Regions from separate parts of the Jeotgalibacillus haloalkalitolerans genome, predicted to be linked through region 2. Evidence: riboswitches for the same ligand, from Rfam matches in the RefSeq annotation. Region 2 holds a riboswitch; the other holds the start of a gene.

Region 1 (9,459 bases), on a different contig from region 2:
ACATCGGCAAGCTCCTGCCAGCGGTTCTTAAGATCAAGTGTTTTCAACGGTGCACAACCTCCTTTGACTGTTCAAGATAGGTAACAACTTCATCAAAATGAGTAAAACGCTTGTATGGAAGATTCAGCTCCCTGCATTTTTCCTCAAGGTAATCGCCACAGACAAACACCAGGTCAGCGAGCTTTGCAGCTTCAAGATCTGTAACAGAATCGCCGATGACGATTTTCTGTACAGGCTCATCTGTAAGCTCCCTGATGATACTTGGTTTACAGCAGCCGCAATCATTTGAACAGTGCTTATCACAAGTGTGCGGCCAGGTGATTTGAATTGTATTTCCTGAAAAATCACTGCCGTTACAGTAAAGCTGATTTTCAAGGTTGTAAGGCTTTAGCATGGGCTTTACGAAAAAATCGATGCCGCCGCTGACGATATTCAGCGGGACATTTTCTTTTCTTGTATAGCTGACAAAATCACCAAAGCCATCACGGATTTCAGCCGTTTCGACAACATACTGAATGATCTCTTCTTTTAGAGAAGAAGGGAGGGTTGCGAACATTTTCCCTACGCCCTCGCGGATTGATATTTCCCGGGAAAGAATTTGATCTTTAATCGGCTCCCAGCCCGGGGGATCAAAGTGCTGCATAATTGAAATGATGTTGTCGGATTTTGTGATGGTGCCATCAAAATCACAAAAGATTACGCTTGGCATGCGCTCACCCCCATAATGCAAGTGCCTTCTCAAGCTCTGCTGACTTTGCGGCAGCATCTTCCAGCGTACCGCCTGCCTGAACTTCAGCAATCGCATCACGGAAAGCTTTTGCACCGGCTGCCGCGCCTCCAGGGTGACCGTGAATACCGCCGCCGGCATTGATAATTGAGTCTTTTCCAAAGTCCTCAATCAGCTGTGGAACCAGTCCTGGATGAATACCGGCTGATGGCACAGGGAATGCGCGTTTCAGGCGGCTGTCAGATGTAAGTGCATCCCTGATCGCAAATGTTTCGCTTTTTTCCATCGCCACACTGCCATATGGAGAAGGGAACAGCACGAAGTCTGCACCTGCAAGACGAAGCAGTTTGCCAAGCAATACCTGATTTGAAATGCCGTACAGCGGTGAAGCTGTAAATGCACCGGATACAGCAGGGTGAGCCATAATCGGTACATCAATATATGGATCTTCAGCAAGACTCTGCAGTGTATCAAGCCCGTAAGCAAAAACGTTAAACAGTAATGCATTCGCACCAAGCGAGACTGCTTTTCTTGCTTTCTCTTTTAAATCAAACGTTCTGCCTGAAAGGTTTACTGCATATAACGTCCGGTGACCTGTACGTTCATATTCTTCATTCAGCACCTTCACACCTCGGCGGATCCGGTCTTCAAAAGGGGTGAGCGGATTATCAAATAAAATCTCATCATCCTTTACAAGATCAACCCCACCTGCAGCCTGGGCACGGAGCTGTTCTTCGAAAAGATCTGTTCCGCGGCCGATCATCCCCTTGAAAATACTCATCAGAAGCGGGCGGTCATGTACGCCAAGCTTGTTTCTAATTGAATCAATTCCAAACTGGGGACCGGGGAACTGCTGCTCAAGTGCTTCATCAAGCTCAATATCTACAAGCTTTACTTCACCATCAAGTGACAGCTTTCCAAAAATCGTTGTCAGGATCGCCGGAATATCAGCGCTGAAGTTTGCCGCAGGATACGCAATCTTAATCAGTCCCGCCTTGCGCTCACCGAGGTGAGCCGCTGCATCTGAAGGCGTTGTTTCACTGACAGAGACAACTTCACCCTTATGTTTTTTTAACTGCTCCTGATCAACCGCGGGTAGGTCCGTCCATGAACCGACCGTCAGCCCAAGCGCAATAGACTCAGCCTTTTTTTCCAAATTTCCTTTTGCATCATGTACAAGATAAGTCGCTGTGATTTTTGACATAAAAGACATCCTTTCAAAAACAGAAATAAAAAATCCGCTCCCAAAGAGGAAGCGGACATCAAAATGAACGTTCTTCCTCTTATCCTTCAGCTGTCGCTGTGAGAATTAGCACCTTGAATCAGCGTTAGCCGAAACAGGTTGCCGGGTTTCATCGGGCTCGTCCCTCCACCTGCTCTTTATAAGAGTTGTATAACGTATTCAGTTAGTTTTAAAATCATGTACCGAATTATGGCAGACATCTTCAAAAACGTCAAGCAGATTTTTCAGAAAATTATATTTTTGATTTTTGAATTTATGAGTATAAATTGTGATGTGCTTTATAAATTGGCGGGTGATTTACGCTGCAGGGGGACGCTTTCCGCGGCCGGGCGGTGAGCCAGCAGGCTTCGCCATTGCCTCATCTGTCCCTTCCTGCCGCAGCCCCTTACGCTTCAATCACCCGCTGTGCAGGTACTATGATTTTTTAACAAAGTAAAAATATGAGAGATAGTTGATCAACCAACTATATATTTTTCAAAGATAACTCAGCTGTTGACCGGAGTGGAGGGCGGCGACTCCGGGACGAATAGAGGGGAGCTGAGACCCCGGAAGCCGCAGGCTGAGGAGGCTCAGCAACCTCCGTCCGGAAAGCGTCCGCCTGAAACGCAGGTCAACAGCGGTTCCCGGAAGCCCCCAAAAAATAAATTTAAAAAACCCGTTGACAAACCGTCACTCTATTCCGTAAACTTGCAATTATGAAATCGCAATAAACCAAAAACATCCAACTACATATACCACTCTTATCGAGAGTTGGCTGAGGGAATTGGCCCTATGAAGCCCGGCAACCGGCCCCGCTGTATACATAACAGCAGGGACACGGTGCTACATCCAACAGACGTAATGGTCTGAGAGATAAGAGGTCGAATCAGTCTAATTCTGCCTCTTTCTATCTTAGAAAGGGGCTTTTTATTTTTCACTTTTATAAAAAGCAATTAGTGAATTTGCACAGCAGATGATTGGAGCGTAAGGCGGCGACTCCGGGACGATTAGTTGGAAGCTGAGACCCCGCAGGCGAAGCCGAGGAGGTCTAATGGAGCCACAAAACGGCTCATCCAGGAAAGCGTCCGCCTGAAGCGGAAATCATCTGCCGGCTTGAAGCAAACAAGGAGCGTGAAACAATGGGTAAGGCAGAACGGTTGAAAAAAGCACGGCCGCCGGTACAGAAAAATACACATGATGGCAGACTTCCACCTGGTCAGACGCTGACAGAAAAATTTCCGATTCTGCATGAAGGCGAAGTCCCTGAATACAATCTTGCTACATGGGATTTCACGCTGTTTGGAGAAGGTGCAACGAAAAAGACATTCACTTATGACGAGCTCATGCAGCTGCCGCAGACGACAATCGTAAAAGATATTCACTGCGTGACAAGGTGGTCAAGGTTTGACAATGCTTTTACCGGCGTCACAATAAAGGATTTGCTGAAAGATTTTGAGATCCCTGAAGGCACGAAGCACGTTATGATTTATGGAGATCATGACTACGAGACGAACTTACCGCTTGAGGATCTGCTAAAAGAAGACATTCTGCTGGCGCACTCTTTTGAAGGGAAGCCGCTGACAGCCAAGCATGGTTATCCATTCAGACTGGTCGTACCGCACCTGTATTTCTGGAAGAGTGTGAAGTGGATCAGAGGAATTGAATTTTTACAGGAAGACCGCCCGGGGTTCTGGGAACGCAACGGATTTCACAATTACGGAGAAGTATTCAGAGAAGAGCGTTTTTCAGGAGAGGACTTAGATATTCCTGAAGATGAGTGGCATAAAAAAGAATTTGATTAAAGGAGAGGAACGTCAATGACAAATGTACGTGAGCATGTGTATGAACCATTTACTGAACAGAGTGTCCTCGTTTATTTAGAGAAAAAGGGACTCATTACAGATAAAGAGCAGGTAACGTGTAAGGAAGTTGGGGATGGTAATCTGAACTATGTGTTTATAGTAAAGGATTTGCAGACTGACAAATCGCTTGTCGTTAAGCAGGCGCTGCCTTATGCAAAGGTTGTCGGTGAAAGCTGGCCGTTATCGCTCGACCGTGCACGTATTGAACGCCAGGCACTGCAGGAAGCAGCGAAATATGTACCGACGCTTGTACCGGAAGTATTCGATTATGACGATGACTATGCAGTGACAGTAATGGAAGACCTGTCAGATCACGTGATTCTGAGAAAAGGGTTACTTGAAGGAAACCTTTATCCTCACATTTCAGAACATATCGGAACGTATCTTGCTGAAAACCTGTTCAACGCCTCTGATGAAGCGCTTGGACCGATTGAAAAGAAAAAGCTGGCACGTCAGTTTGTGAATCCGGACTTGTGTGATATTACTGAAAAACTTGTTTTCACAGACCCATATCAGAATGCTGAATCCAATTCCTACCCTGAAAATCTTCAGGAAGCAGTGGAGTCACTGTGGCAGGACGATCGTCTAATCTTTGAAGTCGCAAAATTGAAAAAACAATTCCTGACTGAAGGAGAAACATTGCTGCACGGAGACCTTCATACAGGCAGTGTGTTTGTAACGGAAGAGTCTACAAAAGTAATTGACCCTGAATTTGCATTCTATGGTCCGGCAGGCTTTGATATCGGTGCATTCATTGCTAACCTGACGCTAAACTATATTGCCCAGCAGGAAAGAGCGGATGAAAGTAATCGTCATGAGATCAGTGACTACCTGCTTGAGACGATCGAACAGACTTGGGCAGTATTTGAAAAGCGCTACCGCGAGCTGCTGTTAGAAAAAGGCTTTGAAGAGAGACAGCGGACAGATCAGTATGCAGATTACGTACTTGAAAAGATCTGGCAGGATACGCTCGGATTTGCCGGCTGTAAAACGATCCGCCGCATCATCGGCCTTGCACATGTTGAAGATATTGATGGAATTGAAGACGAAACAGGCAGACTGCAGGCACAGCAGCGCGCGATTGAAACGGGCAGATCACTGATTTTCAACCGTTCTGTATGGCGCTCGCCGAAAAGCCTGACTGCTTATCTGAAGGGGCTGGCAAAATGACGAATTTTATTAAACCGGTCATCTGGGAAGGCGATGCAATTCGTCTGTTAAATCAGCAGAAGCTTCCCCGAGAAGTGGAATATATCTTTTTAAAAACAATTGAAGATGTGTGGAACAGCATAACAGAATTGAAAGTACGAGGCGCACCTGCAATCGGGATCACAGCAGCTTTCGGGCTTGCTCTGTGGGCGAAAAACAGCGGGCTGAATGAGCTTGAGATTCTGAAGTCAGAGCTTGCTGTAAAAGCAGTCTATCTGAATTCCTCCCGTCCGACAGCGGTTAACCTGTCATGGGCGCTTCAGAGGTTACTCAAAGCAGCTGAAGAAGAAGCCTCTGCTGCGAAAGTAATTGAGCGCCTTGAAACAGAGGCAATCCTGATTCAACAGCAGGATGAAGAAACGTGTAAGCGCATTGGGGAGTACGGCTTTTCGCTGCTTCCTGATGACGCAACGGTTCTCACTCACTGCAATACAGGCGCAATCGCTACTTCCAAATACGGTACAGCACTTGGCGCATTTTATATCGCAAAAGAGCAGGGTTCTGATATTCACGTATATGCAACTGAAACGAGACCAGTCCTGCAGGGAGCAAGGCTGACTGCATGGGAACTCCAGCAGGCAGACATTGCCGTCACGCTGATCACAGACAACATGGCTGCTCATGTACTTAAAACGAAAAATATCGATGCAATTTTAGTAGGTGCCGACAGAATTACAGCCAATGGCGACACAGCAAACAAAATCGGTACATACGGCCTTGCCATTTTAGCAAAAGCCCACGGTATCCCATTCTACGTAGCTGCACCGCTATCCACCATTGATCTCGAAACAGCAACCGGCGATGACATCGTGATTGAAGAAAGGCACGCAGAAGAAATCACCCATATCGGCGGCAAGCGCATCGCACCGGAAGACATCAACGTATTCAACCCGGCATTCGACGTCACGCCACACGGTTTAATCTCAGGCATCGTGACGGAAAAAGGGATTGTGACGGGAGATTACCAGACAAAATTAAAAGCATTGTTTGAAGGTGTAACGGTTTAAAATTACTGACTTATAAAAGAATATCAAAGTTTATGCACAGCAGATGATTGGAGCGGAGGGCGGCGACTCCGGGACGATTAGAGGGAAGCTGAGACCCCGCAACCGAAGGTGAGGAGGCTCAGCAACCTCCGTCCGGAAAGCGTCCGCCCGAAGCGGAAATCATCAGCCCGAATATAGGACACCATTTTACCCTGACACTTTACCAAATTAACCTTTTAAAGGAGTGCAGAAAATGAAAAAAGGACTTACTTTACTTTTACTCTTACTAACATTCATCCTTGCAGCATGTACCGACCAGCAGCCTTCTTCTCAAGAAGAGGAAGCACCGGACGAAGCAGTAGCAGAAGAATCAACTGAAGCAGCTGAAGAAGCTTCAACTGACCAAGCCTCACAGGCAAGCGACGCAGAAATTCCGGCAGCAGTAGACAAGCCGCTTAAAATCGCTGCAATCATGGAATTTTCAACAGGCACATTCGCTTCACAGTATGTAAGCGGACTTGAAGCGCAGGTCGAAAAATTCGGCGGAGAAGTACAAATTTACAATGCAAACAATGATTTATCACAAATGGCTAACCATCTTCAAACAGCGATTAATCAGGGGGTTGATGGTATTCTGATCGACCACGGCCGTGCAGAAGCACTAAACCAGGGTGTGGAAGAAGCGCTTGAAAAAGGCATCTCTGTCGTAACATTTGATAACGACATTACTGTAGACGGCGTAACAGCGATCAGCCAGGATGATTACAGTCTTGCATGGGGCACGCTGAAACAGATGGCACAGGACATTGATGGAGAAGGAAATATTGTATACGTATGGGCTGGCGGCTTTACTCCGCTTGAAAGACGTAACGTCATTTATGAAGCATTCCTCGAGCACTACCCGAACGTTTCAGAAGTGGCACGCTTTGGGAGCGTCAGTAATAATACAGCACTTGATTCACAAAACCAGATGGAAGCTGTACTGAAAAAATATCCTGAAGAAGGCTCAATTGATGCAGTATTCGCACCATACGATGAATTCGCAAAAGGCGTGACGCGTGCGATTCAGCAGGCAGGACGCGATGAAATTAAAGTGTACGGCATTGACTTAAGTGATGAAGACCTTCAGATCATGCAGGAGGAAAACAGTCCCTGGGTGACAACCGCTGCAACAGATCCTGCTGAAGTAGCCGGGGTCCAGGTAAGATTCCTGTATCAGAAAATTGCAGGTGAAGAAACACCATCGATCTATGCACTTGACCCTTCAGTCGTAAATGTAAGCGACCTTCCTGATGAGCCTGTCACAATGGCGGATGTCGGTCAGCACATCGAAGGCTGGGGTTCACCGAATGCTGCGCGTTCACCTTGGATGGACGCACTGGAGGCGAAAAACGGACAATGAGTACGCTTCAGGTTCAACAGCTTACAAAGTCATTTGGTCCAGTCAATGTGCTAAAGCAAGTGGACTTCTCAGTTGAACCTGGTGAAGTTCATGCGCTGCTCGGTGTAAATGGTGCCGGCAAAAGTACACTTGTTAAAATTCTGTCAGGTGACTATGAAAAAGACGGCGGCACCATTTTGATGGATGGGGAAGAGGTTCATTTCACTTCCCCATCTGACGCTCAGGATAAAGGCATCGCCATTGTCGTTCAGGAAGTGGATACAGGACTGATTCCAAACCTTTCAGTTGCTGAAAATGTCACGCTTGACCTGACAGTTGGCGGTAAAAATACCCGGCCAATCAGCTGGAAAAAGCGCAAACAGATTGCAGCAGAACGGCTGGCAAAGGTTCAGACGCCTATTCAGCTGAACAAGCTGGTGGAAGATTGCACACTCTCTCAAAAGCAGATGATTCTTCTTGCACGGGCCGTCGCATCTGACGCGAAAATCATCATTTTTGATGAGCCAACCGCCCCATTAAGTGATCATGAAACAAAACAGCTGTTCAGTGTCATAGAGGAGCTGAAGGCACAGGGCATCGGAATGATTTATATTTCCCACCGCATGCAGGAAATCAATCAGATCGCCGATCGCATGACCATCATGAGGGATGGTAAAGCAGTCGCTGTTCATGAAACCGGCAGTGTATCAACTGAAGAAGTTGTCAAAACTATGCTGGGTAAACAGCTTCATAAAGCGGATTATCATCATCGTGAATTTAGTGAAGAGACGGTTTTTGAAATTAAGCAGGTAGCGGTACCTGAGACCGGCAAAGAAATCAGTCTTTCTGTACGCGCCGGGGAAATTGTTGGGATCGCAGGGCTCGTCGGTGCAGGGAAATCTGAAACAGCCAATGCGATTTTCGGTGTGTCGAATGCAAAAGGAAAGTGGCTGGTGAATGGCACTGAAGTAAAAGTGAAAAGCCCTCGTCACGCAGTTCAGGCAGGGCTTTCATTTATCCCGGAAGAGCGTCGTAAAAGTGGTGTGCTGATCGAATCAACCGTTCAGGAAAACCTGTCTCTTCCGGCGCTTCAACACTTCTCAACGGCAGGCTGGATCAACCGGAAAAAGGAACATCAGTCAGCGCTGCAGCAGATTCAGGAGCTTGGCATCATTACATCCTCCCCAAAAGCGCTGATGAAGCATCTCAGCGGTGGGAATCAGCAGAAGGTATCGATTGGGAAATGGCTGAATCATGACAGCAGTGTATTTATGTTTGACGAACCGACAAAAGGAATTGATGTTGGGGCAAAAAACGATGTCTTCCGTCTGATCACACATTTAGCTGATCAGGGAAAAGGCATTTTATATTTTACGAGTGAATTTGATGAGCTGCTTCAGATCGCAGACCGGATTCTGGTCATGGCGGATGGAGAGATCACCGATGAAATGCAGAATCATGAAGCAACAGAAGCGCGTCTCATGACAGCAGCGACAGGAGGGAATGCAGTTGAAACAGCTGAATATCAGCGATTATCCGCAGCAGGCAGATCTTAAGGAGCGGATCGTCAATTTTTTCATGAAATTTGGCACACTCCTGGCACTTGCACTGATCATACTTTTTTTCAGTCTGACAAATGAACAATTTCTAACGTACGGTAACATTACGGATATTCTCCGTTCAATCTCGATCGTGACACTCGTGGCAATCGGCGTCACATTCTCTATGATTGTCGGCGGGTTTGACCTATCAGTCGGATCCACCGTCAGTCTGGCAACTGTTGCGAGCGGTGCACTTTTAGTCTGGTACAGTCAGGAACTTCTTGTCGTACTGCTCGTGCCACTCGTACTCGGTGCGTTAATCGGACTGATCAACGCATTTATCGTGGTGAAGATCAGAATTCCTGATTTAATTGGGACACTGGCAGTCATGTATATCATCAATGGTGTGCATCTGACGTATACAAAAGGTTATTCCATCTATAGCAACATGCCAATGCCGGATGGCAGCGGCACGGCACCGGGTATTTTTATTCCGGCATTTCAGTTTATCGGACAGGGCAGACTGTTCAA
Region 2 (9,459 bases):
TTACCTTTCAATGAATAAAGTAAAGCTTTATCTTGTTCTGTTCATGGTGCTGGTGAGTTCAGCGATGGCACTCCTTGGACCTTTTCTGGTCGGGATGGCGATTGATGATTATATCGTTTCCGGTGATGCGAACGGATTGATTCAGCTGATCTGGCTGCTCGGTGCGGTGTATGTGGTCTACTCTCTATCTATGTGGTTTCAGGCGATGTGGATGGTCAGAATCGCACAGCAGACCGTTTTTACAATGAGAACGCAGCTGTTTAATCACCTCCAGAAGCTGCCGATTCCATTCTTTGATAAAAGACAGCATGGTGAATTAATGAGCCGTGTGACAAACGATATGGAAAATGTCAGCTCGACGCTGAACAGCTCAGTGATCCAGATTGTCTCGAGTGTATTAACACTGGTTGGAACAGTGGGAGTCATGCTTTACTTAAGCCCGCTGCTTACGCTGATTACAGTGCTTGTCATCCCTGCCATGGTATTCGGGTTAAAGTGGATCACGAAAAGAACAGGAAGATTGTTCAAAGAGCAGCAGCGCAATCTTGGCGAATTAAATGGCTATATTCAGGAAACGCTGTCAGGACAACGAATCATTAAAACCTTTTCTCAGGAAGACCGTGTGATCCATCAGTTTGAAGAGAAAAATGAAAAGCTGAGACTTGCCGGTTTCTGGGCTCAGACATTCTCAGGCTTTATTCCGAAGCTGATGAACTTTTTAAATAACCTGAGCTTTGCAGTGATTGCCCTGATCGGTGGTGTCCTTGCGCTGAATGGTTATATTACGATAGGTGTCATCGTGATCTTCGTGGAATATTCAAGACAGTTCACAAGACCGCTGAACGATCTGGCCAATCAGTTCAATACGCTTTTATCTGCTGTTGCTGGAGCTGAGCGTGTATTTGATATTATGAATGAAAGTGAAGAAAGAAAAGACGAAAAGCATGCCCGGGATCTTGAAAAGCTTGAGGGGCATGTGTCATTTGATCATGTTTCTTTTTCATATGAAGAAGATGAACCGATTCTAAAAGGTATCTCGCTCAAGGTTTCACCAGGCGAAACAGTTGCGCTTGTCGGACCGACCGGAGCGGGGAAATCGACGATTATTAATCTGCTTTCGCGTTTTTATAATCCGACTGGCGGGCAAGTGCTGATAGATGGGATTGACCTGACGAAGATCAGGCGTTCAAGTCTGAGAAGTCATATGGCTTTTGTTCTTCAGGATTCCATTTTGTTTCAGGGAACCATCCGTGAAAATATCCGTTACGGAAAATTAACTGCAACGGATGAGGAAGTTGAAAAAGCTGCAGCCATGGCGAACGCAGACAGCTTTATCAGGAAGATGCCTGATGGCTATGGTACTGTGCTGAAAGCAGACGGAGAAGGAATCAGTCAGGGACAGCGTCAGCTCCTTGCCATTGCAAGAGCCATGCTGGCAGATCCTGACCTGCTTATACTTGATGAAGCCACATCCAGTATTGATACAGTGACAGAAATTAAAATTCAGGAAGCGCTCGAAGTCCTGATGAAAGGCAGAACAAGCTTTGTCATTGCCCACAGACTGAACACAATTCAAAGCGCTGATCAGATCCTCGTGCTTAATAACGGTCAGCTGATTGAAAAAGGAAATCACGATGAACTGCTGAAGCAAAACGGCTTTTATGCAGACCTGCAAAGCAGTCAGCTGAAAGAGCAGCTGCTTGGCTAATACATGCCTGTTCAAATGATGAATTGAATAAGATCACTCAGAGACAAGGATCATCAAATCCTGTCTCTTTTTTGATTCCTGCGTAATTTAAATGAAAATGGTACAATAATAAGCAATGAGATGAACGGAGAGTGGAAAAGATGCTTGAAAAAACACTAACTAAGTGGAATGATACAGGGTTTGAAAAAATGACAGCGGTACAGGAGAAAGTCATCCCGCTGATGATAGAAGGAATAGATGTAATTGCGGAATCGCCAACAGGAACAGGGAAAACACTTTCTTATGTGTTGCCCCTGATTGAAAACCTTAAGGCTGATCAAAAGCTTCCACAGGCATTGATCCTTGCCCCATCTAAGGAGCTGTCAATGCAGATACTCGATGTGCTGCAGCAGTGGGGGAAAGATGCCGGAATGAAATCTGCATCCATTATTGGTGGAGCGAACCCGAAAAGACAGCTTGAAAAGTTGAAAAAACAGCCGCATGTGATCGTCGGTACACCAGGCAGAATTCTTGAGCTGATTAAACAAAAGAAACTGAAAACACATGAGATCAGAACCGTAATCCTGGATGAAGCAGATCAGCTTCTTTTGCCGGAACATAGAGAGTCAATTGGACAGATCATTAAAAGCACGCTTGCTGATCAGAGACAGATGGCGATGTTTTCCGCCACTTTACCTGAGGAAGTAATTGAAGACGGTAAAGGAATCATGAAGTCCCCTGAGGTCATTAAAGTAGGGCGTGAAGAAGTACTGCAGGGAGATGTCCGTCATCAGTATATGGTCTGCGAGCACCGTGAAAAAATCGATATGATCAGAAGAATGGTCCGGATGGATTCCATGAAACAGGAAAAGTCATTGGCATTCATGCAGGAAGTACTTGATGTTATGACGGCTGCAGAAAAACTGAACTACAAAAACCTTGAAATCGCTGTGCTGCATAGTGACTTGACGAAAGAAGAAAGAGCAGCCTCAATGCGTAAATTCCGTAAGGGCGAGCTGCCGCTTCTGTTAGCGACAGACCTTGCAACAAGAGGGCTTGATATTGAGGAAGTCACTTATGTGATTCATATGGATGCTGCCGAATCACTTGATCAGTATATCCACCGTTCAGGCAGAACAGGCCGGGCAGGAGCAAAGGGAACGGTTCTATCCTTTGTGACCCCGGGGGAAGTGAAAAAAATTAAGCGATATACAAAGGAATTGGGTGTAGAGCTTGAAGAGGTGACGATGTACCGCGGTGAGTGGCAGTCTGTCTGAACCCTGAAAGTGGAATAGTTGACTTTCTGTAGCAGAACAACGAAAATCTGTATATAAGTTAGACACTCGAAAAATTAAGGAGTGATCATATCATGGAAACCGTAACGGATTTCACACATGTTCTGCTTGATGGAGATCAGGAAAAGGCATGGGAGTATGTCATGAATGAAGTGGAAAATGGAACTTCCACTGAAGATATATTTTATCAACTGTTGACACCTGCAATGGTTGAGATCGGAAAGAAGTGGCAGGAGAATGAAATCTCAGTTGCAGATGAACACCTTGCAACGACTACGTGTGATTTTACACTGGCGCGTTATAAGCATGAAGTTTTACTGCCAAGAATTAAAAATAAAGTACAGGATCAGGGAAGAGCTTTATTTTTCTGTGTTGAACAGGAGGAGCATGACCTTGGCATCCGTATGATTGCACAGATCTTTGAGGAAAATGGCTATGAAGTCCGCCTTATGGGTGCTAATCTGCCTGTTGAGTTTGTATTAACAATGGCAGTGAACTGGGAGCCGGATGTGATAGGGATGTCGGCAAGTATGCTGAAGCAGGGAGAAAAAGTCCCTTCATATATACAGAGACTGATGGAACGCTTTGAAAACATTGAACTGCTGATCGGCGGAAGATTCCTATCACTTCCTGATCAGCTGCTCGATAAAGCTGATGACACGAAGGTAACGATCATTCAGGAAGGAAGCGAGCTATCTGCCTGGCTGACAGATCGCACTAAAGGAGGAAAATAAAAGTTGATCCACCTTAATGCCATGCCGATGCCTGTGGTGATCATTGATCATTCATTAAATATAGTAGAAGCTTCGGGCAAAGCACTGAAACTGCTTGGCAGATCCGCTTCATTTCTCGATTGGGTTGATCATGAAAGCCGGGAAAAAGCCGTCAGATTTATACAGGATAAGCATGTAGAAAAGTTAGAGTTGAATTTAGTCACTGTAGAAGGAACCATTTCACTGTTTACCGTCCAAATCGAGTGGGATGAACACCAGGCGGTTATGATCCTCCAGCAGGAAGATCATATGATTGTTCAGCTGATGAATAAAGTGAAAGAACATCAGCGCCGTCTTGAAGAAAGTGATATGGAACTGATTTTAAAAAAGAATGAACTTGAAAAGTCATTTGTACGTATTAATGAATTAAGTACTGCTGCCATACATTTAACTGGTGCGATTGTGCTGATCCCAATCTTCGGGGATTTAAACGTTACTCTGATCCAAAATAATCAGCAGCGGATTTTAAATAATATTTATGCGAATCACATCGATGAAGTGATTATAGACCTGCAATCAGTCGGTCAGATGGACAACGCAGGTGTTGATGAATTAATAAAAATGATTAAAGGCTTTTCACTGTTCGGAACTGAGTGTACAATAACCGGAGTGAAGCCGGAGCACGCTCCATTTCTTCATCAGATCAAAACGATGCAAAAGCTTACTTTTATAAATAACCTGGAGGATAAGCTCTCACGTATTGTTTATTAAAAGTAAGTGAATGAGAAAGAAGGATTGACATGAACAAACAATTTGCAGTACTCGGACTGGGCAGCTTTGGTGGACATCTTGTTGAAGAATTCCACGAAATCGGTGCAGAAGTGTTTGCGATGGACCGCAATGCAGAGTTAGTGGATAAATACTTTGATATTGCTACACATGTCATCCAGGGAGATGCACAGGATGAACAGCTTCTGATTCAGGCCGGAATCAGAAACTTTGATCTGGTTGTTGTATCATTTGGGGAAAATATTGAAGCAAGTATTTTAACAACGATTATTCTCACTGATCTTGGAGTCAAGGAAATCTGGGTAAAAGCCTCCAGTCTGTATCATCAGAAGGTTCTTGAAAAGATAGGTGCAACACGTGTCATCCGTCCCGAAAAAGATATGGCACGACGAATTGCCCACCGTCTGGCTTCAAAGCATTTTATTGATTATGTTGAACTGTCTGAAGAGCATTCAATGGTCGAAATTAAGGCAACGCCAAAAATTATCGGCAAAACAATCGCTGCACTGAATGTCAGAAACCGATTTGGCTGTAACATTGTCGGAATTTACAGAAGGCACGATATGCTTGTATCACCTAGCGGGGATGACCGGATTGAAAAAGACGATGTTCTGATTGTCATTGGTGAGAATAGAAAGCTTCACCGTTTTGAAAAACAGGGTGTATAACAAAAAGGTCCGTCATCTCTTAACTAAGAGGTGCCGGACCTTTTAAATCTGTCGTCTGAAATTGCTTCAGCCTTCAGCAGCCCGTTTGCACATGGCTTCAGGAGCTGTTTAAGAGAGTCTTTATTTTCTTCCGGATTCAGCCACTGATTGAACCTGTCTTTCTCAAGTATAACGGGCATTCTGTTATGAATATCAGCCATCAGATCATTTGGTTCAGTTGTTAAGATTGTACAGCTTCTGATGATCTCGTCCCCATTCCGCCATGACTCCCATAAGCCTGCAAATGTGATCGGTTCTCCGTCAAGCCTCTTAATCTCAAAAGGCTGTTTTTCTTTCCCTGACTTTTTCCATTCATAAAACGAGCTTGCCGGTATAAGACAGCGCTTTGACCCAAAGGCTTTCCTGAAGCTTGGCTTTTCTGCTACTGTTTCAGACCGCGCATTAAACGTTTTGTAACCAATCTTTTCATCTTTTGCAAATGGCGGAATCAGCCCCCACCTGAATGAAGCTGGATAACGGGTGCCATTTAACTGAACGACAGCTGCAGCCTGCTGACTCGGTGCAAGGTTTTCGTTAGGTGTATAAAGAAAATCATCTCGCATTTCGAATTGATAATATTGCTGCAGATTATACATCGCTTCTACCAGCGAAAATCTTCCGCACATTATACATCTCTCCTTTAAATGAATTCTAACAAAATATTGCGAAGATAGAGAAGATTTAAACTTATTTCCTTTTAAAGGTAATTAGTTGATTTGTTTCGATTTACGAATCATACTGAACCCAGACATACATATTCAGGAGGGTTTTCCATATGAAGAAATTTTGGTTAGTATCTGCAATGGCAGCTGCACTTATGCTGGCAGCCTGCTCAGACGAATCATCAGAGTCAGCAGAAACAGAAGAAGAAACAGCAACAGAAGAAGCGGCAGAAGAGACAGAGGATACTTCAGCAGAGGAGTCTGAAAGCGAAGAAAGCGCTGAACCTGAACTGTATCTCGTTGGGGACGAAGTGACAGCGGGTGACATCACGCTAACAGTTACTGACACAGGCGTAGCAGAACAGATCGATGACACAAACCGTATGTTTGAAATTAACATGACAGTGACCAATAACGGTGAAGAAGAAGTATCATTATCATCAGAAGACTTTACACTGACAGATCTTTCAGACGAAGAGAAAACGGCATACGGCGATCCATCAGAATGGACAATCGCAGCAGGAGAAACAGCTGAAGGCTCACTGCAATACGAATCAGCATCAACAACTGCATTCAAACTCTTAGGCACAATCGGTGAAGAAGAAGTTGAATGGAGACTGCCGGGAATTACATCTTTAGATTAAGTTGTTTTTAAATATGTAGAGTAAAAATATAGAATTTTTAATGAAATATTAGTGTAGCGGAGCGGAAGGCGGCGACTCCGGGACGAATAGAGGGAAGCTGAGACCCCGGAAGCCGCAGGCTGAGGAGGCTCAGCAACCTCCGTCCGGAAAGCGTCCGCCTGAAGCGCAGCGAAACGATTCAAGAGTCTGAGGCCTGGTCCCGGGCTCTTTTTTTAAGAGAATGAACCAGATCACATTTAAATACACTTTAATCACCGCTCCTATTGACACAACAGCCCTCTTTCTTGTAAAGTTGTCATAATTAATTGAATAGCGTGGATTCTTATCAAGAGAGGCGTAGGGACAAGGCCCGTTGAAACCTCAGCAACCTTCACATCAGTGAAAAGGTGCTAAATCCATCCTGCAAATAGGCAGGGAAGATAAGAAGCTTAGTTGTCTAAAGCCTTCTTATCTATGATGAAAGAGGGCTTTTTTGTATATACACGTTATTAAGCAGGAAGGGTGACGAAATGAATTTACTTGAAGAAATGAAAAAACGGATACTGATTGGTGATGGCGCAATGGGAACCCTCCTGTATTCATATGGTTCTGACCAGTGCTTTGAAGAATTAAATCTTTCACATGCAACACATATACAGCAGATTCATCAGGCTTATATAGATGCAGGAGCAGATGTCATTCAGACAAATACTTATGGAGCAAATTATCATAAGCTTGAGCGATACGGTCTCGAGGAAAAAGTAAAAGAAATTAATACTGCAGCTGTTAAAAACGCGAAGGCTGCGGCAAAAGAAGATACGTTTATTCTCGGTACAATCGGCGGGATCAGAAGCTTCCGTCCACAGTCCATTGATCTGAATGAAATTAAGCGGACATTCCGGGAACAGCTTTACTGTTTACTGTTAGAGGGAGTAGACGGTTTACTGTTTGAAACGTATTACGATTTTGAGGAACTGGCAGCAGTCATTGAAATTGCCAGAAAAGAAACGGATCTGCCAATTATCGCGCATATTTCGGTTCAGGAGCCGGATGTCATGCAAAATGGTAAGCCGGTCGCTGAAGCACTGCTTGAGCTTGAACAGCTTGGAGCGGATGTAGTCGGGCTGAATTGCAGGCAGGGACCATTCCATATGATTAAGTCACTTGAGCAGGTGCCGCTGCCGGAAAAGGCGTATCTGTCCTGTTATCCAAATGCCAGTCTTCCATCTTACTCAGAAGGTTCTCTTCAGTACAGCAACAATGCCGATTATTTTGGAGAGGTGGCGCCTGCATTCAGAGAACAGGGCGTGAGACTGCTTGGTGGGTGCTGCGGAACGACACCTGATCATATCAGAGCATTCAGTCGGGCTTTGAAAGGTCTTGAACCAATTACTGAAAAAAGAGTAGAGAAAGCTGAAAAAATCGTGGTGCGCTCAAGACAGAAGGATCTGCCTGAGCCGCTCACAGACATTGTCAGAGACCGCAAGTCAGTCATTGTTGAACTGGACCCTCCTAAAAAGCTGTATACAGATACCTTTATTGAAGGCGCGAAAGCACTAGGCGCAGCAGGAGCGGATGCCGTTACACTTGCTGATAATTCCCTGGCAAGCCCGCGCGTTTCCAATGAATCACTCGGTTATTTGATTAAGCAGCAGGGTGTGCGTCCGCTCGTTCATTTAACGTGCAGAGACCGTAACCTGATCGGCCTCCAAAGTCACCTGATGGGACTTCATACACTTGGACTTCACGATATACTTGCTGTCACAGGTGATCCGACAAAGGTTGGGGATTTCCCTGGTGCGGCTTCAGTTTACGACGTATCATCGTTTGAACTGATCGAAATGATTCAACAGCTGAATAACGGGATGTCCATGTCAGGGAAAGACCTCGGAGAAAAAGCATCCTTTACCATTGGCGCCGCTTTTAACCCGAATGTCAGAAGTGTGGAAAGAGCGGTACAGCGTCTTGAGAAAAAAATCTCAGCCGGCGCTGATTACTTTATGAGTCAGCCTGTATTTTCAGAGGAAAAGCTGATTCAGACAGCTGAAGCAGTAAAAGATCTTGGCAAACCTGTATATATTGGTCTGATGCCGCTGACAAGCAGTAAAAATGCAGATTTTCTGCATAATGAAGTACCGGGTATCAAATTGACTGAGCAGGTAAGAGACCGCATGGCTGCAGTGTCAGGAGATCGTGAAAAGTCATATCAGGAAGGGCTTGCGATTACAAAGTCTCTAATTGATACAGCGCTTGATCTGTTTAATGGCATCTACCTGATTACACCATTTATGCGCTATGAAATGACAGCAGAACTAACACGCTATGCCAATGAGCAGGCGGCAAAGCGAGGAGGAAACCAACGTGCGCACATTATTCAATGAACAGCTTGAGAAAAGAATCCTGATTATGGACGGTGCGATGGGCACGATGCTACAGGATGCGAACCTGACAGCAGAAGATTTCGGTGGGGAAGACCTTGAAGGGTGTAACGAAAACCTGAACCGTACACGTCCGGATTTATTAGAAAAAATCCATGACGCCTACTTTGAAGCAGGTGCAGATATCGTGGAAACTAATACATTTGGCAGTATGAGCGTGGTGCTGGAAGAGTATGATATCGCTTCTGATGCGTATAAACTGTCTCGTCTTGGCGCTGAAATTGCGAAAAAATCCGCTGCGAAATGGTCTACTGAAGAGCGCCCGCGATTTGTTGCAGGCTCTATGGGTCCTACAACAAAAACGTTAAGCGTAACAGGAGGCGCCACTTTTGAACAGTTGAAAGCGTCTTATGCTGAACAGGCAAAAGGGCTGATCGATGGCGGTGCGGATCTGTTATTAATTGAGACGAGTCAGGATTTACTGAACGTTAAAAGTGCCTTCCTCGGTATTCAGGATGCATTCAAGAAAACAGGTAAAGAACTGCCGCTGATGATCTCAGGGACAATTGAGCCGATGGGAACAACGCTTGCGGGTCAGACAATAG

The links. Region 2 has a riboswitch for S-adenosylmethionine ahead of UFB30_RS14380 (bifunctional homocysteine S-methyltransferase/methylenetetrahydrofolate reductase). Riboswitches for the same ligand answer to the same signal wherever they lie in the genome.
Region 1: linked by a shared signal. The riboswitch ahead of UFB30_RS01935 (2,3-diketo-5-methylthiopentyl-1-phosphate enolase) and the one ahead of UFB30_RS14380 (bifunctional homocysteine S-methyltransferase/methylenetetrahydrofolate reductase) in region 2 are both predicted to bind S-adenosylmethionine.

Annotation. Positions count from the first base shown of each region.
Region 1 is NZ_JAXQNN010000001.1:393,569-403,027, forward strand. Features, by position in the region: gene UFB30_RS01925 (methylthioribulose 1-phosphate dehydratase) at 1-47, opposite strand, end outside; gene UFB30_RS01930 (2-hydroxy-3-keto-5-methylthiopentenyl-1-phosphate phosphatase) at 44-709, opposite strand; gene UFB30_RS01935 (2,3-diketo-5-methylthiopentyl-1-phosphate enolase) at 714-1,931, opposite strand; SAM riboswitch class I at 2,008-2,116, opposite strand; SAM riboswitch class I at 2,708-2,829, shown strand; gene UFB30_RS01940 (sulfite oxidase-like oxidoreductase) at 3,089-3,751, shown strand; gene mtnK (S-methyl-5-thioribose kinase) at 3,767-4,981, shown strand; gene mtnA (S-methyl-5-thioribose-1-phosphate isomerase) at 4,978-6,027, shown strand; gene UFB30_RS01955 (sugar ABC transporter substrate-binding protein) at 6,260-7,408, shown strand; gene UFB30_RS01960 (sugar ABC transporter ATP-binding protein) at 7,405-8,943, shown strand; gene UFB30_RS01965 (ABC transporter permease) at 8,966-9,459, shown strand, end outside.
Region 2 is NZ_JAXQNN010000006.1:72,308-81,766, reverse strand. Features, by position in the region: gene UFB30_RS14415 (ABC transporter ATP-binding protein) at 1-1,708, shown strand, start outside; gene UFB30_RS14410 (DEAD/DEAH box helicase) at 1,849-2,964, shown strand; gene UFB30_RS14405 (cobalamin B12-binding domain-containing protein) at 3,057-3,716, shown strand; gene UFB30_RS14400 (STAS domain-containing protein) at 3,720-4,466, shown strand; gene UFB30_RS14395 (potassium channel family protein) at 4,496-5,152, shown strand; gene UFB30_RS14390 (SOS response-associated peptidase) at 5,176-5,817, opposite strand; gene UFB30_RS14385 (DUF4352 domain-containing protein) at 5,967-6,497, shown strand; SAM riboswitch class I at 6,817-6,923, shown strand; gene UFB30_RS14380 (bifunctional homocysteine S-methyltransferase/methylenetetrahydrofolate reductase) at 7,007-8,857, shown strand; gene metH (methionine synthase) at 8,805-9,459, shown strand, end outside.